DNA from 2 places in the Pantoea sp. Lu_F5_004 genome. Region 2 is predicted to be linked to the other one. Evidence: predicted binding sites of a transcription regulator. Region 2 holds the regulator's gene; the other holds the start of a gene.

Region 1 (12,159 bases), 490 kb from region 2:
TTCGGACGGGATACCGCCAGTTCGAAACCTTCACGACGCATGTTTTCGATCAGAACAGACAGGTGAAGCTCACCACGACCTGATACGCGGAACGCGTCAGCATCTTCGGTTTCTTCAACGCGCAGTGCCACGTTGTGAACCAGTTCTTTGTTCAGACGCTCAAGGATCTGACGTGACGTCACGTACTTACCTTCTTTACCGCAGAACGGTGAGGTGTTGACGTTGAAGAACATGGTTACGGTCGGCTCATCGACGCTCAGTGCTGGCAGCGCCTGCACGTTCTGTGGATCACAGATGGTGTCAGAGATGTTCAGCTCGCCCAGACCGGTGATAGCAATGATATCGCCCGCTTCTGCCAGGTCGCTGTCGATACGCTCAAGACCCAGGTGAGTCAGGACTTTACCGACTTTACCGTTACGGGTTTTGCCTTCGCTATCGATGATAGTGACTTGCTGGTTAGGCTTAACTTTACCGCGCTTGATACGGCCGATGCCGATCACGCCCAGGTAGTTGTTGTAGTCCAGCTGAGAGATTTGCATCTGCAGTGGGGCGTCAGCCTCAACCTGCGGAGGTGCAACGTGGTCGACGATCGCCTGATACAGCGGGGTCATATCGTCAGCCATGTCGGTGTGCTCAAGACCTGCAATACCATTCAGCGCAGAGGCGAAAATGATAGGGAAGTCGAGCTGCTCATCAGTAGCATCCAGGTTAACGAACAGGTCAAATACCTGATCAACAACCCAATCCGGACGCGCACCAGGGCGGTCTACTTTGTTGATAACCACAATCGGCTTCAGACCATGCGCGAACGCTTTTTTGGTCACGAAGCGGGTTTGCGGCATAGGGCCATCCATCGCATCTACAACCAGCAGCACCGAGTCCACCATGGACATGACGCGCTCAACTTCACCACCGAAGTCGGCGTGTCCCGGGGTATCAACGATGTTGATACGGTAGTCATTCCACTTAATGGCGGTGTTTTTTGCGAGGATGGTAATCCCACGCTCTTTCTCCAAATCATTGGAGTCCATCACGCGCTCTGTTGCTTCGGTACGGGCATCAAAAGTACCGGATTGTTGCAGCAGTTTGTCAACCAGGGTGGTCTTTCCATGGTCAACGTGCGCGATGATGGCGATGTTACGCAAATTTTCGATCACAGCTTTGCCTCAGGCATTAGAAATAGCGCGTTATTGTACACTGATTAAGCGGAAGACTGAACACGATCACACTTTTCACTGAAAGTTTATTGCATGGAGGCCAATTTGCCCTGTTACCGGTGCAGAAAATGCACTAAGTTGGTCTGATGCACCAAAATAGTGCCACCCGATGACCGTTAAGCACCACAGTGGTGCAATAAAACGATCATGGTGCAGCCGCTTTATGACAAAAAGGTGCACCACAAGGCGATTTAAGCAACATCAAAAAAGTTGGCACAGAATTCGCTTTATCTAAATCAAGCGTAAACGCCAGACAGATGTCGGTTGAAGAGCGTGCCGGAAGAGGTAGGTCAGGGAGTTGTTTTCCCGCAACGTATTCCGGAAACGACGTTTCCTCGCCATGTAGATAATGAAAGACCATTTCCAGGAGAGTTGAGTATGTCCGCTGAACACGTTCTCTCGATGATGAACGAGCATGAAGTTAAGTTTGTTGACCTGCGTTTTACCGATACCAAAGGTAAAGAACAGCACGTTACGATCCCTGCTCACCAGGTTAACGCTGACTTCTTCGAAGAAGGCAAAATGTTCGATGGTTCGTCTATTGGCGGCTGGAAAGGCATTAACGAATCAGACATGGTGCTGATGCCTGACGCCACCACGGCGGTCATGGATCCTTTCTTCGAAGATTCTACGCTGATCATCCGTTGTGACATCCTCGAGCCAGGCACCATGCAGGGCTACGACCGCGATCCACGCTCTATCGCTAAGCGCGCTGAAGATTTCCTGCGCTCTTCCGGTATCGCTGATACCGTGCTGTTTGGACCAGAACCAGAATTCTTCCTGTTCGATGACATCCGTTTCGGCTCATCGACGTCCGGTTCACACGTTGCTATCGACGATATCGAAGCGGCATGGAACACCGGTAAAGAGTACGAAGGCGGTAACAAAGGTCACCGTCCAGGTCTGAAAGGCGGCTACTTCCCGGTTCCACCGGTTGACTCATCACAGGACATCCGTTCTGCCATGTGTCTGACCATGGAGCAGATGGGCCTGGTTGTTGAAGCGCATCACCACGAAGTGGCGACCGCGGGTCAGAACGAAGTGGCAACCCGCTTCAATACCATGACCAAAAAAGCGGACGAAATTCAGATCTACAAATATGTGGTTCACAACGTTGCGCACGCTTACGGCAAAACCGCGACCTTTATGCCGAAGCCTATGTTTGGCGACAACGGTTCAGGCATGCACTGCCATATGTCACTCTCCAAAGGTGGCCAGAACCTGTTTGCCGGCGATAAGTACGGCGGCCTGTCTGAAATGGCGCTGTTCTACATCGGCGGTATCATCAAGCACGCTAAAGCGATCAACGCCCTGGCGAACCCGACCACCAACTCTTACAAGCGTCTGGTCCCGGGTTACGAAGCACCGGTTATGCTGGCTTACTCTGCCCGTAACCGTTCAGCCTCAATCCGTATTCCGGTTGTTGCCAGCCCGAAAGCGCGTCGTATCGAAGCGCGCTTCCCGGATCCAGCGGCTAACCCATACCTGGCGTTCACCGCACTGCTGATGGCTGGCCTGGATGGCATCATCAACAAAATCCATCCTGGCGATGCGATGGACAAAAACCTGTATGACCTGCCACCGGAAGAAGAAGCTGAGATTCCAAAAGTTGCAGGCTCTCTGGAAGAAGCGCTGAATGCACTGAACGAAGACCGCGAGTTCCTGACCCGCGGCGGTGTATTCACTGACGAATCGATCGATGCTTACATCGAACTGCGTAAAGCAGAGATGGATCGCGTTCGCATGACGCCACACCCGGTTGAGTTCGAGCTCTACTACAGCGTTTAACTGGTCAGACGTTTTTTGTTGCCGTGGAAACTTTTAGCCCATCTTCGGATGGGCTTTTTTCTCCGCGAATTCACCGTTCATTCGCCCTCTTTTCGGCTTAAAGACTAAAATGCACCTCTTTAGTGCAGAGGAACGTTGTATGGCAACTGGCTCTCTGCCCGATGCAGGGCAGATTCTCAACGCGTTAATCAACAGTATTTTGTTGGTGGATAACGATCTGGTTATTCATTACGCCAACCCGGCGGCGCAGCAATTACTGGCGCAAAGCTCACGCAAATTGTTCGGCACGCCGTTACCGGAATTAACCGGCTACTTTTCGCTGAATATCGAGGTGATGCGCGAGAGTCTTGAGGCTGGCCAGGGATTTACTGACAGTGAGGTCACGCTGGTGGTAGATGGTCGCGCACACATTATGTCGCTGACTGCCCAGCGGTTACCCGATGGCTTAATCCTGATGGAAATGGCGCCGATGGATAATCAGCGTCGTCTCAGTCAGGAGCAGTTACAGCATGCCCAGCAGGTGGCCGCTCGCGATCTGGTTCGCGGCCTGGCCCATGAGATTAAAAATCCGCTGGGAGGATTGCGCGGCGCGGCACAGCTTTTATCCCGCGCCCTGCCCGATCCCTCGCTGAATGAATATACCAAAGTCATTATTGAACAGGCCGATCGGTTGCGGAATCTGGTTGATCGTCTGCTGGGGCCGCAGCAGCCGGGCATGCACATCACGCAGAGCATTCATCAGGTGGCCGAACGGGTGGTCAATCTGGTGTCGATGGAGCTGCCGGAGAATGTCTCGCTGGTACGGGATTATGATCCCAGCCTGCCGGAACTGCCGCACGATCCCGATCAGATTGAACAGGTGCTGCTTAACGTGGTGCGCAATGCGCTTCAGGCGCTGGGCGACGATGGCGGCACCATTATTATCCGCACCCGCACGGCTTTCCAGCTGACGCTGCACGGCACGCGTTATCGCCTGGTGGCACGTATTGATATTGAAGATGATGGCCCCGGCATTCCGGCCCAGCTGCAGGATACGCTGTTTTATCCGATGGTCAGCGGACGCGAAGGCGGTACCGGTTTAGGCCTCTCCATCGCCCGTAGCCTGATTGATCAACATTCAGGAAAAATAGAATTTAACAGTTGGCCGGGACACACCGAATTCTCGGTTTACCTGCCTATTCGCCAGTGAGGTTTCTATGCAACGAGGGATAGTCTGGATCGTCGATGACGATAGCTCCATCCGCTGGGTGCTTGAACGCGCGCTCACTGGAGCCGGTTTGAGCTGTGCGACTTTTGACAGCGCAAGCGAGGTGCTGGATGCCCTCTCAACCAAGACCCCGGACGTTTTACTGTCAGACATTCGCATGCCCGGTATGGATGGCCTGGCGCTGCTGAAACAGATTAAACAGCGTCATCCGATGCTTCCGGTCATCATAATGACGGCGCATTCTGATCTGGACGCTGCCGTCAGCGCCTATCAGCAGGGTGCCTTTGATTACCTGCCTAAGCCGTTTGATATCGATGAAGCGGTTGCGCTGGTCGAGCGTGCTATCAGCCATTATCAGGAGCAGCAGCAGCCACGTAATCAGCCGGTCAGCGGACCCACCACCGATATCATCGGTGAAGCGCCCGCGATGCAGGATGTGTTCCGCATCATCGGGCGATTATCGCGCTCGTCGATCAGTGTGCTGATCAACGGCGAGTCCGGTACCGGTAAAGAGCTGGTGGCCCATGCGCTGCATCGCCACAGCCCACGCACCAAAGCGCCCTTTATCGCGCTCAACATGGCGGCGATCCCCAAAGATTTAATTGAATCAGAACTGTTTGGTCACGAAAAAGGCGCCTTTACCGGGGCGAACCAGATCCGTCAGGGCCGTTTTGAGCAGGCGGATGGCGGCACGCTGTTTCTGGATGAGATCGGTGATATGCCGCTGGATGTGCAGACCCGTCTGCTGCGCGTGCTGGCCGATGGCCAGTTCTATCGCGTTGGTGGCTATGCGCCGGTCAAAGTGGATGTGCGTATTATCGCGGCGACCCACCAGAATCTGGAATTACGTGTACAGGAAGGCAAGTTCCGTGAGGATCTGTTTCACCGCCTGAATGTGATTCGTGTGCATCTGCCGCCGCTGCGTGAGCGTCGTGAGGATATCCCGCGTCTGGCGCGTTATTTCCTGCAGGTGGCGGCGCGTGAGCTGGGTGTGGAAGCGAAGATTCTGCATCCGGAAACCGAGACAGCGTTAACCCGACTGCACTGGTCAGGAAACGTGCGTCAGCTGGAGAACACCTGTCGCTGGCTGACCGTGATGGCTGCGGGTCAGGAAGTCCTGATTCAGGACCTGCCCGGAGAACTGTTTGAATCCAGTACGCCGGAGAATCCGGTGCAGTCGCTGCCTGACAGCTGGGCAACGCTGCTGGCACAGTGGGCCGATCGCGCTCTGCGTTCCGGTCATCAGAATCTGCTGTCAGAAGCACAGCCGGAGATGGAGCGAACGCTGCTCACCACTGCGCTGCGTCATACGCAGGGCCACAAACAGGAAGCGGCACGTTTGCTGGGCTGGGGACGAAACACGCTGACGCGCAAGCTCAAAGAGCTGGGCATGGAATAAGCGGTTCAGTACGGGCTGGTGCAGTCTGCCAGCCCGTTTCTTCAGATAACGCGGGAGAACTGCTGCTGACGCGCTTTCTGACGCAGATAGCGATCAAAGCACATGCAGATATTGCGGATCAGTAACCGGCCAATCCCCGTCACCTCCAGCCCCGTAGCGGTTTGTTCCACCAGCCCATCAGCTATCAACGGTTTCAGCAGCGCCAGATCCTCAGCAAAATAGTCGCCAAAGCGAATGCCCCACTGTGCTTCTGTCGCGGCAAAACTCAGCGAGAAGTTACAAATCAGCGTTTTTATCACGTCACGACGCAGGCAATCATCGTCGGTTAAGGCGATGCCACGCCACAGGCCATTTCCCTGCTGTTCCACACAATTGTACCAGGTATTAAGGTCTTTCTGGTTCTGCGCATAACTGTCGCCAATCATGCTGATGGCAGAGACGCCAAGCCCCAGCAAATCGCTGTCGCCCTGCGTCGTATATCCCTGGAAATTGCGATGCAGCTGCCCTTTGCGCTGCGCGATGGCCAGTTCATCCTGCGGCTTCGCAAAGTGATCCATTCCAATGAACTGGTAGCCCTGCTGAGTCAGGGTTGCGATGGTCTGCTGTAAAATATCCAGCTTTTGCTGAGCCGATGGCAGTTCATCCTCTTTGATTTTACGCTGTGCCGCGAACATCGCCGGCAGATGCGCATAGTTAAAGACGCTAAGACGATCCGGGCTCAGCGCCAGTACACGCTCCAGCGTCCAGGCGAAGCTGGCGGGCGTCTGCAGGGGTAAACCATAGATCAGGTCAATGCTGGTCGAGCTGAACCCCTGTTCACGGGCACGCGCCATCAGACCGAAAATCACCTCTTCATCCTGTACCCGGTTAACCCGCTCCTGCACCGATTTGTTGAAGTCCTGCACCCCCATGCTCAGACGATTAAATCCCAGCGATCGCAGGTGATCAATCACATCCAGCGCAATTTCCCGGGGATCCACTTCGATCGACATTTCGGCATCATCGGCCACGCTGAAATGCTGCTTCAGTAAACCCACCAGCCGGGAAATCTGCGCATTGTCGAGGAAGGTTGGCGTGCCGCCGCCCCAGTGAAGCTGCGTGACCTGACGCTGACGAAACAGCGGCGCACGCTGAATAATCTCCTGCTCAAGCACATCCAGATAGCGGTCCGCTTTGTGGCGCTGACGCGTCACTACCTTATTGCAGCCGCAGAAGTAACAGAGACGATGGCAGAAGGGAATATGGACATAGAGCGACAGCGGACGATCAGGGTAACGCGCCACGGCACGCTGGAAGTCGTTTTCGGCGTACTGCTCGCTGAACTCCAGCGCAGTGGGATAGGAGGTGTAACGCGGGCCGGCATAATTGTACTTTTCAATTAACGCCTGATCCCACTCAATCTGCTGCGATGGCATGCTCACTCCTTCCGGGAACGTCGTCTGAGAGAAGGTCGCGAAGAAGAGGAGACAAAAGGTGAGCGGGATGAGACCCGACGTAAACGTTGCTTCAGACGCGACAGGCGTCGTAGTTTAAACAATAACCACAGCAGATAACATGTCGCCAGCAGCGCGAAAATTGATCCAGGCCAAAACATTGTCGTTTACCTGTTAAGCGCGGCATGCGGATAACGCATGCCGATCAAATTTGCTTAGTTGCCTTTCAGCAGACGGTACATATCTTCTTCAGCCTGCTCATCTTCGGCATCATCCATCACAATGCCTAACTGCTCCATCAGTTCGTCGATACGATCCAGCGAGGCATCCAGCCAGCCCTGATCTTCAGCCGACAGCGTTTCGCCATTTTCCAGGCGATCCAGCAACGCATCCAGACGTTCGTCATTTTCCAGCTTCGCCAGCTCTTCTTCTGGTGTCAGACGCACTTTCTTCTCTGCTGCTGGTTTTTCTGCGCTTTTCTTTGGTTTAACGGCGGCGGTTTTTCCTTCAGCGATCAGGGCCACCGGTTTTTTACTCCCGATGCGCGGATCTTTCACGCTGTCCGCCTGACGTCCGCCATTGTTTTCGGACGCAGCCGGATTAGCACGGCTGCCAGATGCATGTCCGCGATGCTTTTTATCACGTTTGCGATCGCGTGCTTCATGGTTGATATCGTCACGCGATTTGCGTTTGGCTTTGACGGCAGGTTTGCCGTTAGCAGCTCGTGCAGGTTGCTTCATAGTATTCGGTCCCGGCTTTTTTTATTCAGTATAGAATTGCGGCGAAATCTAGCAGAAAGTAGACAAAGAAAAAAGGCGACAGCTCAAGCTGTCGCCTTATTTCATACCTTCATAAGAAGGAATCATGTTTTAAATCCTTTTCGGCTCGTAACATCCCGGTTAATCCCGCGCCTGCTCAACTCCTGAGCTATTCCTTATCCCTGTCTGGCCGCATCCCTGACCCCTTTCCACTCCATCGCTCATAACCCTCCTGGTATCCCTGAGCGCATCATCCTGATGTGTGCTGCCGTGCACTGCACACTAATGTAGACCAACTGGTAAAAGCCTCAAGTCAGTGTCAAAAATAGTTAGTTCAAAAAAAGAACGATTAACATCAAGGCATTGAATTACATATTTTTTTATTTTTAGTAATTAAAGTAAAAAGCGAAATAACCCGCACCGTTAATGGCAAATCTCTTACAAAGTTTGTTACCGAGATGCGATTGAGCACTTTCGCGTCATAACGCGTATAATCGCCCGCATTGCCTTAATGCGTTTTCTGGAGTGTCACCTTGTCTGAATTGAATTATCACGTTACCCACTTTGTCATGAGCGCGCCGGATATCCGCCATCTGCCTGCCGATACCGGAATTGAAGTGGCTTTCGCTGGCCGCTCGAACGCGGGAAAATCGAGTGCGCTGAATACGTTAACCAATCAGAAGGGTCTGGCGCGTACCAGTAAAACGCCGGGACGTACGCAGCTGATTAACCTGTTTGAAGTGAAAGAAGGTAAGCGTCTGGTCGACCTGCCCGGTTACGGTTATGCCGAAGTCCCGGAAGAGATGAAGCTGAAGTGGCAGCGCGCGTTAGGTGAATACCTGCAAAAACGTCAGGCGCTGAAAGGACTGGTTATCCTGATGGATATCCGCCATCCGCTGAAAGATCTCGACCGGCAGATGATTCAGTGGTCAGTGGAAAGTGGCATTCCGGTGCTGTTGCTTCTCACTAAAGCAGACAAACTGGCCTCAGGTGCCCGTAAAGCGCAGCTCAATGTCGTGCGTGAAGCCGCACTCGAATTTGTTGGTGATGTGCAGGTAGAACTCTTCTCATCGCTGAAGAAAATCGGCGTGGATAAGGTTCGTCAGAAGCTGGACAGCTGGTTTAATACGCTTGAACCGGCGGTTGAAGATCAGGACGCGGAAGAGTGAGTGGAAACCCTGTGCCGGTGACGCTGACGGTACAAAAAGCCCAATAAAAAACGCCCCAGTCACAGAATGACTGGGGCGGCTAAATTCAGCCAAATCCGATTACGTGAAGTAAAAGGTCTGAAAGATAGAACATCTTACCTCTGTACCCTACGCGACGAACTTTACCTGATTTTCTGTGCGTGACAAAGGCTTTTTTGTTGCTTACTTACATCAAACAGGACTTTTTTTACCATGCACGTCACAAAAATAGCGTTGTGATGTAGTTTAATGACGAAAAAAGTGTTTAGGCGATAAGCAGTTAGAAAAGCGCTTTCTCTCCGTGCCAGCGTTGACCGCGCTAAACCGGGCAACTAAACGATTTTCTTATACCTGATTCAGGGCCGATTCTGTTCTTCAGAACCGACCACACGCATCGAATCAGTGGGCTTCATCCCAGTTGTCACCCACACCGACCTCAACCAGTAAAGGTACGTCGAGCTGTACGCTACCTTCCATCAGCGCACGGATTTTCTGGCTCGCCTCTTCAACCGCCTCGGCTTTGACTTCGAACACCAATTCATCGTGAACCTGCATGATCATTCTGACGGCATTGTCGTTTTGCTGTTCCAGCCAGTTATCCACGGCAATCATTGCCCGCTTGATGATATCCGCTGCCGTTCCCTGCATCGGCGCATTGATCGCGGCACGTTCTGCGGCTTTCCGGCGAATGGCGTTACCGGATTTAATATCGGGCAGCCACAGCCGACGGCCTTCCAGCGTTTCGACATAGCCTTTACTCGCCGCCAGCTGGCGTGTGTTCTCCATATAGCGCAGGACGCCCGGATAGCGTTCAAAGTAGAGATCCATATACTTTTTCGCTTCACCCGCACCGATATTCAGCTGACGCGACAGACCAAAGGCGCTCATGCCATAAATCAGACCAAAGTTGATCGCTTTGGCGCTGCGACGCTGTTCGCCGCTGACCTTATCCAGCGCCACGCCAAACACTTCGGATGCCGTCGCGCGGTGGATATCTTCGCCCTGGGCAAAAGCGTCCAGTAATCCTTTGTCCTGAGAGAGATGCGCCATGATACGCAGTTCGATTTGTGAATAGTCTGCCGCCACAATGCGATGGCCTTTGGCCGCAACAAATGCCTGACGGATTCGGCGTCCTTCATCATTACGCACCGGAATGTTTTGCAGATTCGGATCGGCAGAGGATAAGCGTCCGGTTGCGGTGACGGCCTGATGATAAGAGGTATGTACCCTGCCACTGATCGGATTAATCATCAGCGGTAATTTATCCGTGTAAGTAGACTTAAGTTTGGATAAGCCGCGATGCTCCAGAATCACTTTGGGCAACGGATAATCAAGTGCCAGCTCGGCTAACACCTCTTCGCTGGTTGACGGCGCGCCGCCTGGTGTTTTCTTCGTGGGTTTGATGCCCTGTTTTTCAAACAGGATCACCTGAAGCTGCTTGGTGGATGAGAGGTTAAAGGGTTCCCCCGCCAGCTCATGCGCTTTTAACTCAAGCTCAGCCAGTCGGGCCGTCAGCTCTTTCGAGTGCTGCGCCAGAATAGACTGATCGATCAGCACACCGTTGCGCTCTATGCGGGAAATCACCGTCAGTAACGGCATCTCGATCTGTTCGAAGACTTTTTTCGGTCCCGCTTCTTTCTCCAGCTCTGGCCACATCTTCAGATGCAGCTGCAAAGTCACATCTGCATCTTCGGCAGCGTAATGGGATGCCTGCTCTAACGCGATTTGATTGAACGTCAGCTGATTTTTACCTTTACCGGCGATCTCCTGGAAGGTCACGGTTTTATGGTTAAGCCAGCGAGCGGCCAGGCTATCCATGTCATGTTTGCCCACCACGCTGTTGAGGATATAGGACTCAAGCATGGTGTCGAATTTGATACCGGCCAGTTCAATGTCGTAGTTTTTCAGCACGCCGCGATCGTATTTCAGGTTCTGGCCAACTTTCCAGGCGCTCTCATCTTCCAGCAGGGGCTTGAGCTGTGCCAGAACGGTGGCGCGATCCAGTTGATCAGGCGCATCAAGATAGTCATGGGCAACCGGCAGATAGGCGGCTTCACCGGGCGCCACCGCGAAGCTGATGCCGACGATGTTAGCGCTCAGGGTATCCAGCGCGTCGGTCTCCAGATCAAACGCAAAAACTTCGCTGTTTTTCAGCTTCTCCAGCCAGCTATCAAAGAGATCCTGATCCAGAATGGTGACATAACCCTCGGTCGGTAACACGCTGCTGGTTTCAGCCACCGGGGCCGGTGCATCAGCCAGCGCTTTTTGCGCCTGCGTAGTGCTCTTTTTGCCCTGCAGCCATTTACCGTCCTGCAGGTCACTCAGCCAGCGTTTGAACTCGTAACGACTGAACAGGGCCTGCAATGCCTCTGTATCGGGTTCAGTGACTGTGAGCTCTTCACAGGGCAGCGCCAGCTCAACGTCTGTCTTAATGGTCGCCAGCTGATAAGAGAGAAACGCCACATCACGATTCTGCTCAAGTTTGGTCGCCATGGTTTTGGCACCACGAAATCCGAGATCGGCCACTTTGTCCAGATTGTCATAGATCGTCTGCATGCTGCCCAGCCCCTGCAGCAACGCCTGTGCCGTTTTCTCACCGACGCCTGGCACGCCAGGAATGTTATCGGAGCTATCACCCATCATGGCAAGGAAATCGATGATCAATGCGGGTGGAACACCATATTTCTGCTCAACCTCTTCTGGTCCCAGAATGGTGTTGCTCATGGTGTTAATCAGCGTGATGGCGGGCGTGACCAGCTGCGCCATATCTTTGTCGCCGGTGCTGATCAGCACTGAGAGACCCTTTTTCTCCGCTTCCAGCGCCAGCGTACCGATGACATCATCAGCCTCGACGCCGCTCACAGCCAGCAACGGCAGCCCCATCGCCCGCACCATCTCATGCAGTGGCTCAATTTGTGCACGGAGCTCGTCAGGCATCGGGGGACGGTGAGATTTGTAATGCTCAAACAGCTCGTCTCTGAAGGTTTTGCCTTTGGCATCGAACACCACAGCAACGTGACTCGGATTGTATTGCGCCAGCAGGCTTTTCAGCATGTTGAGCACGCCGTACATGGCGCCAGTGGGTTCACCTGCACTGTTGGTCAGCGGCGGAAACGCGTGATACGCGCGATAAAGATAGGATGAGCCATCGACCAGAATCAGGGGATTTT
Region 2 (12,159 bases):
CGCCATCACCTGCGCACCTGACAGGGTTTCAACCCCATGACAGATCGCCGTGTTGCTCTCAATCTCAGCATGTCCGCCCATACGAATCAGTTCCGGGATATGCATGAAACGGTTTTCGAAGATGGTTTCGGTAATCACGCCCGTGCCTTCCGCGACCATGTTTAACAGAGTGAACTGCGCCTGCATATCGGTCGGGAAACCTGGATGCGGTGCAGTGCGCACGTTGACCGCTTTTGGCCGCTTGCCGTGCATATCCAGACTGATCCAGTCTTCACCGGTTTCGATATCGGCACCCGCATCACGCAGCTTGGCCAGCACAGCATCCAGCGTATCCGGCTGGGTTTTGTGACACATCACTTTGCCACCCGAAATGGCGGCAGCCACCAGGAAGGTACCGGTTTCGATACGGTCTGGCAGGACACGATAAACACCGCCACCCAGACGCTCTACGCCTTCGATGGTGATTTTATCGCTGCCTGCACCGCTGATTCTTGCGCCCAGGGTGTTCAGGAAATTGGCGGTATCGACAATTTCCGGCTCACGCGCCGCATTCTCAATCACGGTAGTACCGGTCGCCAGCGTCGCAGCACTCATGATGGTCACGGTCGCGCCGACGCTGATTTTGTCCATGACAATCAGTGCGCCCTTCAGGCGGCCATTGACTGACGCTTTCACGTAGCCCTCTTCCAGCTTGATCTCGGCACCCAGCTGTTCAAGACCGGTGATGTGCAGATCGACCGGACGCGCGCCGATAGCGCAGCCACCCGGCAGGGAAACCTGACCCTGACCAAAACGCGCTACCAGCGGGCCCAGCGCCCAGATTGAGGCACGCATGGTTTTGACCAGATCGTAAGGCGCACAAAATACATCTACCGCGCTGGCATCGACATGCACAGAACCGTTGCGTTCCACCTTCGCACCCAGCTGGCTCAGCAGCTTCATGGTGGTATCAATGTCGCGCAGCTTTGGCACATTCTGGATCTCGACCGGCTCTTCAGCCAGCAGCGCAGCAAACAGAATAGGAAGCGCGGCGTTCTTTGCCCCGGAAATGGTTACTTCACCACTTAAGCGGGTGGGGCCTTGCACACGAAATTTGTCCATTAACACGGCTCTCAATTAACTAGCTAAAGATTGGACTCGCCAGCGACGAGTTCACCACGCTGGGGATCAGAAACCGTTGAGTTTACGGTCACGCGCCCATTCAGCGGGAGTATAGGTTTTGATAGAGACAGCATGAATGCGGTTATCCGCGATGAATTCCATCAGCGGCGCGTAGACAGCCTGCTGCTTTTTCACGCGGCTCAGTTCGCCAAACAGTTCGCCTACGGCGATCACCTGAAAATGGCTGCCATCATTGCTCATCACATGCACTTCGTCTAAAGGCAATGCTGCCATCAGCACGGCCTGAATTTCACTGTTTTCCATTGGGCTTAACTTCACTTAATAATAATAAGGCTGACATAGTAGAGGAAAGCGGCTGACTCTTAAATACGCAAAAGCCCCTGTTGAAAACAGGGGCTTAGCATAACAACCGGATATCAGGCGCTTTTATCCGCAGAAACAATAATCTGTTGCAGATTGTAAAGCGTTATCAGCGAATGCAGTTTATCGCTGATGCCCGTAAAGCGAGGGGTAATACCCTGTGCTCGTGCGATTTCCCGCAGGTGCACCAGCAGGGCAAGCCCGGAAGAGTCCACACGCTCCAGCGCCGCAACGTCGATGGTATCGACATCTTTAATCAGCGTCTCACGTTGCTGCCACAGGCCCATCAGCGTGTCGCGATCCAGTTCGCCTTTCAGTAATAGCGTGCTGGCTTCCCGCTCCCAGCGTAACGATTCGTGCATTATTGTTGTTTATCCAGCGTGATTGGCTGTGCCGCAGAAGATTTCAGCTGCGCCGTCAGACCATCAATACCTTTGGTACGTAACAGATCGCTCCACTCATTTTGTTTGGTGGTGATCATGCTTACGCCTTCAGCGATCATGTCATACGCCTGCCAGTTACCGCTCTGGCTGTTTTTACGCCACTGGAAGTCGAGGCGAACCGGTGGACGACCATTTGGGTCGATAATGGAAACGCGAATAGCGACAATCTGGGCATCGCCTAACGGCTGCTCAGGTTGAATCTGGTAGCTCTGTCCGTTGTACAGTGCCAGTGCCTGACCATAAGCCTGCGCCAGATAGTCACCAAAGGCGCTGAAGTAGGCTTCACGCTGAGCGGGGGTCGAATCACGATAGTAGCGGCCCAGCACTAACGCGCCCGCATATTTGATCTGCACATAGGGCAGCAGCTCCTGACGCACAATCTGACGCAGGTAGTTAGGGTCCTGCTTGATTTTCGGCTGCTCGTTTTTCAGACGGGTGAACGTCTTTTGCGCCGCTTCATTCATCAGTTTGTAGGGGTTGCTCTGATCGGCTGCGGTTGCCGTCAGCGGTACCGCAACCACCAGCATGGCAATCATCAGTAAACGTTTAAACATGGTATACCCTCTTCTTTAAGGTTGAGCCGGTGCCGCAGGCGCAGCACTGTCGCCTTCCTGCGCATCCTTGTTTTCACTGTTTTGTTTATTATCGCCGCTCTTATAAAGGAACTGACCGATCAGGTCTTCGAGCACCATGGCGGATTTCGTATCGCGCAGCGTATCGCCATCTTTCAGCATCGCCGAACCCAGTTCAGGATCGTCAAATCCTAAGTTGAGCGCCAGGAATTGCTCACCCAGCAGTCCCTGAGTGCGAACCGCCAGCGAGCTGGTGTCTGAAATTTTATTCGCATACTGATCGCTGATGTCCATGGTGACACGCGGCAGCAGCGTTTTCGGCTCTAACTCAATGTTGGTCACCCGGCCAATCACCACCCCGCCAATCTTGACCGGCGAACTGGCTTTAAGACCGCCAATATTGTCAAAGGTGGCGTAGAGCTTCCACGTCGGCTCGGTGCCCATCGACTTTAAATCGGCGACGCGCAGCGCGAGAAACAGCGCCGCCAGTAACGCCATAATCATAAATATGCCAACCCAGATTTCGCTTTTTTTGCTTTGCATTGCATCAATTCCCAAACATCAGTGCTGTCAGCACAAAATCCAATCCGAGCACCGCCAGTGACGCGTGCACCACAGTGCGCGTCGTCGCGCGACTGATCCCTTCAGAGGTTGGAATCGCATCATAGCCGTTAAACAGCGCAATCCACGTCACGGTAATGGCAAATACTGCACTTTTAATCAGGCAGTTAACCACATCGGCACGAAAATCGACGGCATTCTGCATCGCCGACCAGAAGAAACCAGGATCAATCCCTTTCCAGCTCACCCCGACCAGCGCCCCACCGGCAATCCCTACCGCGGTAAAAATCAGCGTCAGTAAGGGCATACTGATAAAACCGGCCCAGAAGCGCGGCGAGACCACCCGGCGCAACGGGTCAACCGCCATCATCTCCATGCTGGAGAGCTGTTCGGTGGCTTTCATCAGGCCGATTTCGGCGGTCAGCGCAGACCCTGCCCGTCCGGCGAACAGCAGCGCGGTTACAACCGGCCCCAGTTCGCGCAGCAATGACAACGCCACCAGCATACCGAGGCTGGTTTCCGCCCCATACGTGTTTAAGACCAGATAACCCTGGAGGCCAAGCACCATGCCGATAAACAGACCGGAAACCACGATGATCAGCAGCGACAGCACGCCGACGCTATAAAGTTGTTTAATCAGTAGCGGCGTGTGTCTGCGGAACGCTGGCTTGCCCACCAGCGCATGAAAGAGCATGAGTCCTGCGCGTCCAAAACTGGCGCACGTTTCAATTCCCTGACGTCCAAATGTCGCCAGCGCCTTCAACACCATCAGTTTAGTTACTCCCTGAGCCGGTTAAATCAGCGAGATAGTCGCCGGCAGGAAAACGGAAGGGAACCGGACCATCCGCATCGCCATCAATAAACTGGCGAACGCGCGGGTCATTGTTCTCTCGCAACTCCGGCGTGGTGCCGTGTGCGATAATTTTTTGTCCGGCCACGATATAGGCATAGTCCGCAATACTCAGTACTTCCGGTACGTCGTGCGAGACCACAATACAGGTCAGGCCCAGAGCATGGTTCAGTTCATCAATGAGTTTTACCAGCACACCCATCGTGATCGGATCCTGACCGACGAAAGGCTCATCAAACATGATCAGTTCCGGCTCCAGCGCGATAGCGCGCGCCAGGGCCACACGACGCGCCATTCCGCCCGACAGCTCCGCGGGCTTCAGCTGGGCCGCGCCACGCAGACCCACCGCTTCCAGCTTCATCAGCACTGTGCTGTGCAGCAGCGGAGGAGGCAGACGGGTATGTTCACGCAGCGGCCAGGCAACATTTTCATAGACCGTCAGGTCAGTAAACAGCGCGCCAGACTGGAACAGCATGCTCATTTTTTTGCGCGCTTCGTACAATTTAGTGCGAGACAATGACGGAATGTTTTCACCACGGAAAAAGATTTCACCGCTGGTCGGCTGAAGTTGCCCCCCAATCAAGCGTAGCAGCGTGGTTTTTCCTATCCCCGACGGCCCCATTATCGCCGTCACTTTGCCTTTCGGCACGGTCAGCGAAATGTCATCGAAGATGGTGCGATCTCCGCGCGAAAAACTCACGCCACGAACCTCAACCAGATTCGATTGCTGCTGGATCATTATAACCTCTTGTAAGGATCGGGCGTAAACATGGGGTACGATGGTAGCCTGTTCGGTCCTGATTCACGATAGCTTTACAGAAACTTACCGCTAAGATTTGGCGAAAATGGTCATTAAATTTACTTTTGCCGTCCGGACGGTCAAAATCAGCGCCTGTCTCGCCAAACAGAACCTTAAACCGGTCGGGAAAGGCATTGCCGGCCTGGGTTTTTACGCAAGGATTTTTCATGTTCGTAGCTTCTGCACTGCTGATTATCGGTTTGCTTTTACTGGCATATGGTGCCGATCGTCTGGTGTTTAGCGCCTCTATATTGTGTCGATCATTTGGCATCCCGCCACTGATTATTGGCATGACCGTTGTCAGCATCGGCACCTCGCTGCCAGAGATGATCCTCTCCTTTTCCGCCGCGCAGCATGGCCAGATGGATCTTGCTGTTGGCACCGCGCTCGGCTCGAATATTACCAATATTTTACTCATCCTGGGTGCCGCTGCGCTCATGCACCCGCTTAGCGTCCATTCTAATCTGATACGCCGTGAACTGCCGTTAATGTTGCTGGTTACCCTGCTCAGCGGTTTCATGCTGTTTGACAATCAGCTTAGTCGACTGGATGGAATAGGCCTGATCGCTATTGCCGCGATTTATCTGATGGTAGTGATTCGCATTGCGCGTAAAGCAGAACGGGATAACAACGACACCCTGACCCGCGAGCAGCTGGCCGAATTGCCACGCGAGGAGAGCGGAAATACGGTGGCCTTTCTCTGGCTGGCCGTCGCGCTGATTATCCTGCCGATGTCGACACGAATGGTGATCGACAATGCCACGGCGTTTGCCGACTATTTTGGCGTCAGCGAACTGGTGATGGGCCTGACGCTGATCGCCGTGGGCACCAGCCTGCCCGAGCTGGCAACGGTTATTGCCGGTGCGCTGAAAGGCGAAGATGATATCGCGATCGGCAATCTGATCGGCGCCAACATTTATAATATTGCCATTGTGCTGGGTCTGCCGGCGCTGATTCACCCTGGCAGTGTCGATTATCACGCCTTCGCCCGTGATTACTGGGTGATGCTGGGAGTCAGCGTGCTGTTTGCCCTGCTCTGCCTGCTACGTCGCCGCCGCGTTGGCCGTACGGCAGGCTTATTTTTACTCTGTAGTTTCTTCGTCTGGGTGACGCTGCTGTGGATGCAGCCGGCATTCATGGACGGCTAACAAGGACAGACTCACTATGTCATATCAGCAACCAACAGCATTTGATTTCCAGCAGGCGGGGAAAACCGTACTGCGCATTGAGCGCGAAGGTCTGGAACAACTCGATCAATATATTAACGACGACTTCGCCCGCGCCTGCGCCCTGATCTACGCCTGTCAGGGTAAAGTGGTGGTGATGGGTATGGGCAAGTCTGGCCATATCGGCAAAAAAATGGCGGCGACCTTTGCCAGTACCGGCACGCCCGCTTTTTTTGTTCATCCGGCCGAAGCCAGCCATGGCGATCTGGGCATGGTGAGCAAAAATGATGTGGTCATCGCCATCTCCAACAGCGGTGAATCAAACGAAATCCTCGCGCTGATTCCGGTTTTAAAGCGTCAGCACATCACGCTGATCTGCATGACCGGACGGCCTGACAGTGCGATGGGCCGGGTTGCCGATGTGCATCTGTGTGTCCATGTTCCGCAGGAAGCCTGCCCACTGGGACTGGCACCGACCACCAGCACCACGGCCACACTGGTGATGGGTGACGCGCTGGCGGTTTCGCTGCTGGAAGCGCGCGGCTTCACCGCGGAAGACTTTGCTTTGTCCCATCCTGGCGGTGCGCTGGGCCGTAAGCTGCTGCTGCATGTGGCTGATATCATGCACAGCGGCGATGAACTGCCGCACGTTACACGGGACGCCTCGCTGCGTGATGCGCTGCTGGAGATTACCCGCAAGAATCTGGGGCTGACGGTGATCGTCGACGATCTGATGAAAATTGAAGGTATCTTTACCGATGGTGACCTGCGCCGCATCTTTGATATGGGCATCGATTTCCAGCGTGCCACCATCGGGGAAGTGATGACGCCAGGTGGCATTCGCGTGCGGCCTAATATGCTGGCGGTGGAAGCCCTGAACCTGATGCAGACCAAAAACATTACCTCGATTCTGGTGGCCGATGACGACCATCTGCTCGGTGTGGTACATATGCATGACATGCTGCGCGCTGGCGTAGTCTGAACAGGAAGAAAAAATGCAACAGGCAACCCACCCGATTGAAACCTGCTATGGCCCGGTCAGCGCTGACGTTATGGCGCACGCCAGCAGGATTCGTCTGCTGATCTGCGATGTCGATGGCGTGATGTCCGACGGGGTGATCTACATGGGGAATAATGGCGAAGAGCTGAAGGCATTCAACGTGCGGGACGGTTACGGCGTTCGCTGTTTGCTGACCTCCGATGTGGAAGTGGCTATTATTACCGGCCGCAATGCCCGTCTGATGGAAGATCGCTGCAAAACGCTCGGCATCCGTCATCTTTATCAGGGACAATCGGATAAGCTTTTGGCCTATCGTGAACTTCTGGATAAACTGTCTCTTTCCGACGACCAGGTCGCCTACATCGGTGACGATCTGATCGACTGGCCTGTTATGGCGAAAGTGGGATTAAGCGTGGCGGTGGCGGATGCACATCCAATCCTGTTGCCGCGCGCGCATTATGTCACGCGGATTGCCGGTGGACGCGGTGCAGTTCGCGAAGTATGTGACCTGATCTTAATGGCGCAGAACAAATTTGAGGATGCCAAAGGGCAATCAGTATGAGTAAAAGCAGGCGTTGGATAACGCTGATTCTGACCTTGATTGCACTGGTTTTGATCGGCTGGAATCTTACTAACCAGGATGACGATGGCACGCCAGTCGGCACGGACACTCAGTCACCGACCTATACCAGTGCTGATTCACACACTGTGGTTTACAACCCGCAGGGCGCGCTGTCATATAAACTGGTCTCTGACAAAGTGACCTATTTCTCGGATGATGAACTGAGCTGGTTCGACAATCCGGTCATGACCACCTTTGATGAGAACAAAATCCCTACCTGGACGTTACGCGCGGATAAAGCAAAGCTCACCAAAGATCGTATGCTTTACCTGTATGGCCATGTTGAGCTGAATACGCTGACGCAGGATTCTCAGCTTGAGCGGATCAAAACCGATAACGCCCAGATTAATCTTGTCACTCAGGACGTTACCTCTGATGACCAGGTGACATTGTATGGCCGCAGTTTTAACTCCACCGGCATGAAAATGCGCGGCAATTTACGGACAAAAAACGCCGAGTTAATCGAGAAGGTCAAAACCTCTTATGAAATTCAAAATGAACAAAAATAGCCTGAAGCTTTTACTGGCCAGCCTGCTGCTGGCAACCAGCGTTCCGGCGCTGGCTCTGACCGGTGACTCGGACAAGCCCGTCAATATTGACTCGCAGAATCAGGCGCTGGATTTGCAAGGCAATGTCGCGACCTTTACCGGCAATGTCATCGTGACGCAGGGCTCAATTAAAATCACGGCAGATAAAGTCGTGGTGACCCGTCCGGGCGGCGACAGCAAGAAAACCATCGTTGACGCCTACGGTAATCCCGCCACCTTCTATCAGATGCAGGACAGCGGTAAGCCGGTGCAGGGCCATGCCGCAAAACTGCACTATGAACTGGCTAACGATTTCGTTGAACTGACCGGCAATGCGTTCATTGAGCAGCAGGACAGCAACATCAAAGGCGATCGTATTACCTACCTGGTGAAAGAGCAGAAAATGCAGGCTTTCAGTCAGGGTCAGAACAAGCGCGTCACGACTGTACTGGTGCCGTCGCAACTTCAGGACAAAGGTTCGTCCAACAGCGGAAAGAAGAGTAACTGATAGCTATGGCCACATTAATCGCAGAAAACCTGGCGAAGGCATATAAGGGCCGTCGCGTGGTAGAAGATGTCAGCCTGCAGGTAAAATCCGGCGAGATTGTCGGCCTGCTGGGCCCGAACGGTGCCGGTAAAACCACCACCTTTTACATGGTGGTGGGCATTGTGCCGCGTGACGCTGGCCGCATTATTATTGATGATGAAGATATCAGCATCCTGCCGCTGCATGCTCGTGCGCGTCGTGGCATCGGCTATCTGCCGCAGGAGGCATCGATCTTCCGTCGCCTCAGCGTCTACGATAACCTGATGGCGGTCTTGCAGATCCGTGACGATCTGACCGAAGAGCAACGCCAGGATCGCGCCCGTGAACTGATGGAAGAGTTTCACATTGAGCACCTGCGCGACAGCATGGGCCAGGCACTTTCGGGTGGTGAGCGACGTCGTGTTGAGATTGCGCGGGCGCTGGCGGCTAATCCTAAATTTATCCTGCTGGATGAACCTTTTGCCGGTGTTGACCCCATCTCCGTTATCGACATTAAGAAGATCATTGAGCATCTGCGTGACAGCGGCCTCGGTGTGCTGATTACCGACCATAACGTACGCGAAACGTTAGCGGTCTGTGAGCGGGCTTATATCGTCAGTCAGGGGCACCTGATCGCACACGGCACACCGAATGAAATTCTTGCGGATGAGCAGGTTAAGCGGGTTTATTTGGGTGAAGAGTTCAGACTCTGATAAGGTGTCGTTAATACCGATGTTTACCTGGGAACGATCATCCTGTCTATGAAGCAAGGTTTACAACTCAGGTTCAGCCAACAGCTGGCAATGACTCCGCAATTGCAACAGGCGATTCGCCTGCTGCAACTCTCTACGCTTGAACTCCAGCAGGAACTTCAGCTTGCGCTGGAAAGTAATCCGCTGCTTGAGCAGACTGACCTGCATGAAGAGATCGATTCACGGGAGTCTTCAGAGGCCGAGGCGCTGGATACACGCGAAGCGCTTGAGCAGAAAGAGATGCCTGATGAACTGCCGCTGGATGCGACCTGGGATGAGATCTACACCGCGGGTACGCCTTCCGGCACCGGCACCGATTACCAGGATGATGAGTTACCGGTTTATCAGGGCGAGACGACCCAGTCACTGCAGGATTATCTGATGTGGCAGGTCGGACTGACGCCGTTCAGCGATACCGATCGCGCCATTGCCACCTCTATTGTCGATGCTATTGATGACACCGGATATCTCACCGTTTCGCTTGAAGAGATTCTTGACAGCATCGGCGATGATGAGCTCGAAGCGGATGAAGTTGAAGCGGTGCTGAAACGCATCCAGCGCTTTGACCCGATTGGTGTCGGCGCGCGCGATCTGCGTGACTGCCTGCTGGTGCAGCTTTCACAATATGCGCCCGAAACGCCGATGCTGGCAGAGGCGCGCCTGATCGTCAGCGAACATCTCGATCTGCTGGCAAACCACGACTTCCGCAGCCTGATGCGGGTCACACGCCTGAAAGAAGAGGTGCTGAAAGAGGCGATGCTGCTGATTCAGTCGCTGGACCCGCGTCCGGGTCAGTCGATCAACACCGGCGAACCAGAATATGTCATTCCCGATGTGCTGGTACGTAAAGTCGGCAGCCGCTGGACGGTTGAACTCAATGCCGATAGCGTGCCACGCCTGAAGATCAATCAGCACTATGCGGCAATGAGCGGCGCGACGCGGAACGACAGCGACAGCCAGTTCATTCGCAGTAATCTGCAGGAAGCCCGCTGGCTGATTAAGAGCCTGGAAAGCCGCAATGATACCCTGCTGAAAGTGACGCGCTGTATTGTTGAGCAGCAGCAGGCCTTTTTCGAGCAGGGTGAAGAATTTATGCGCCCGATGGTGCTGGCGGATATTGCCCAGGCCGTTGAGATGCACGAATCGACCATCTCCCGCGTTACCACGCAGAAGTATCTGCACAGCCCGCGTGGCATTTTTGAACTGAAGTACTTTTTCTCCAGTCACGTTAATACGGAAGGTGGCGGTGAAGCCTCCTCTACCGCGATTCGTGCCCTGGTGAAAAAATTAATTTCGGCGGAAAATCCAGCCAAACCCTTGAGCGACAGTAAACTGACCTCCATGTTATCTGATCAGGGGATCATGGTGGCACGGCGCACCGTCGCCAAATATCGTGAGTCTTTATCCATCCCGCCATCGAACCAGCGTAAACAACTGGTTTGAAAGAAATGAGAAGGAAGACCTATGCAGCTGAACCTGACCGGGCAACACGTTGAAATCACTCCACCTCTGCGTGAATTCGTCAACGGTAAATTTGCCAAACTGGAACACTATTTTGAACATATCAATCAGGTCTATATTGTCCTGAAGGTTGAGAAAGTCACACAGGTGGCTGACGCAACACTACACGTGAATGGTGGCGAGCTGCACGCCACATCCGAAGCGGAAGATATGTATGCGGCCATTGACGGACTGATCGATAAGCTCACCCGTCAGCTGACCAAACACAAAGATAAACTGAAAAAACACTAACCTTCACGCTAGCGACCGCGCCTGGCGCGCAGAGCCGACAGGATGGGGCGGATAATCCGCCCCGTTTTGTCATCTGAGCAGGCGCCGTTTGTCACACGCGTCAATACGCGCTGGCGGTGAATGGCCTGGTGAACACGCAAGTGAAACGATAATGAACAACGATCTCACACTGGAATTGAGCACAGTGCTTTCGCCAGACTGCACCCGCAGCGGCGTCCACTGCCAGAGCAAAAAACGTGCGCTGGAAATTATCAGCGAACTGGCCGCTAAGCAGCTCAACCTGCCGCACCAGACGCTTTTCGAAGCGATCCTGACCCGCGAACGCATGGGCAGTACCGGTATTGGTAACGGGATAGCCATCCCGCACGGCAAGCTGGAAGAGGATACGCTGCGCGCGGTTGGGGTCTTTATCAGCCTCGAACAGCCGATTGCGTTTGATGCCGTCGACAACCAGCCGGTCGATCTGTTGTTTGCCTTACTGGTCCCGGCTGACCAGTGCAAAACACATCTCCACACCCTGTCACTGGTGGCAAAGCGTCTGGCAGATAAAACGGTTTGCCGTCGTCTGCGCGCAGCGCAGAGTGATGAAGAGCTCTATGCCATTATTACGGAAGTCCAGTCGGAGCAGTAACGCGTCTTTACCGGCCGGGTGCCGGTTTTAAAACGGGAGAGAAGGTCATGGTGCTGATGATCGTTAGCGGTCGTTCAGGCTCGGGGAAGTCAGTGGCGCTCCGTGCGCTGGAAGATATGGGGTTCTACTGCGTTGATAACCTGCCGGTCGTGCTGCTGCCTGAGTTAGCTAACTCGCTGGCAGAGCGCAATATTTCGGCGGCGGTCAGCATCGACGTGCGTAATATGCCTGAATCCCCGGAAATTTTTGAAACCGCACTGAATAATCTGCCTGATACATTTTCCCCTCAGCTGCTGTTTCTCGACGCCGATCGCAACACCCTGATACGTCGTTACAGCGATACGCGCCGTCTGCATCCCCTCTCCAGCAAAAACCTCTCCCTGGAGAGTGCGATTGATGAAGAGAGCGATCTGCTGGAGCCACTTCGTTCGCGTGCCGATCTGATCATCGACACCTCAGAGATGTCGGTGCATGAG

The links. Region 2 encodes sigma-54, which starts transcription at its own class of promoters, with help from an activator protein. Its sites were predicted from a motif close to GTTGGCACANNTTTCGCTNT; they were not measured.
Region 1: the regulator sigma-54 is predicted to act here: its motif matches at 1,427-1,446, upstream of glnA (glutamate--ammonia ligase).

What each region holds. Positions count from the first base shown of each region.
Region 1 is NZ_CP194946.1:94,378-106,536, reverse strand. It holds gene typA (ribosome-dependent GTPase TypA) at 1-1,157, opposite strand, end outside; gene glnA (glutamate--ammonia ligase) at 1,596-3,005, shown strand; gene glnL (nitrogen regulation protein NR(II)) at 3,145-4,194, shown strand; gene glnG (nitrogen regulation protein NR(I)) at 4,202-5,611, shown strand; gene hemN (oxygen-independent coproporphyrinogen III oxidase) at 5,653-7,026, opposite strand; gene yihI (Der GTPase-activating protein YihI) at 7,260-7,784, opposite strand; gene yihA (ribosome biogenesis GTP-binding protein YihA/YsxC) at 8,336-8,971, shown strand; gene polA (DNA polymerase I) at 9,389-12,159, opposite strand, start outside.
Region 2 is NZ_CP194946.1:3,697,491-3,709,649, forward strand. It holds gene murA (UDP-N-acetylglucosamine 1-carboxyvinyltransferase) at 1-1,101, opposite strand, end outside; gene ibaG (BolA family iron metabolism protein IbaG) at 1,168-1,425, opposite strand; gene mlaB (lipid asymmetry maintenance protein MlaB) at 1,539-1,844, opposite strand; gene mlaC (phospholipid-binding protein MlaC) at 1,844-2,479, opposite strand; gene mlaD (outer membrane lipid asymmetry maintenance protein MlaD) at 2,495-3,040, opposite strand; gene mlaE (lipid asymmetry maintenance ABC transporter permease subunit MlaE) at 3,045-3,827, opposite strand; gene mlaF (phospholipid ABC transporter ATP-binding protein MlaF) at 3,832-4,647, opposite strand; gene ACR8BN_RS17185 (hypothetical protein) at 4,619-4,876, opposite strand; gene ACR8BN_RS17190 (calcium/sodium antiporter) at 4,875-5,855, shown strand; gene kdsD (arabinose-5-phosphate isomerase KdsD) at 5,872-6,855, shown strand; gene kdsC (3-deoxy-manno-octulosonate-8-phosphatase KdsC) at 6,869-7,435, shown strand; gene lptC (LPS export ABC transporter periplasmic protein LptC) at 7,432-8,004, shown strand; gene lptA (lipopolysaccharide ABC transporter substrate-binding protein LptA) at 7,979-8,530, shown strand; gene lptB (LPS export ABC transporter ATP-binding protein) at 8,536-9,261, shown strand; gene rpoN (RNA polymerase factor sigma-54) at 9,310-10,743, shown strand; gene hpf (ribosome hibernation promoting factor) at 10,765-11,052, shown strand; gene ptsN (PTS IIA-like nitrogen regulatory protein PtsN) at 11,204-11,683, shown strand; gene rapZ (RNase adapter RapZ) at 11,731-12,159, shown strand, end outside.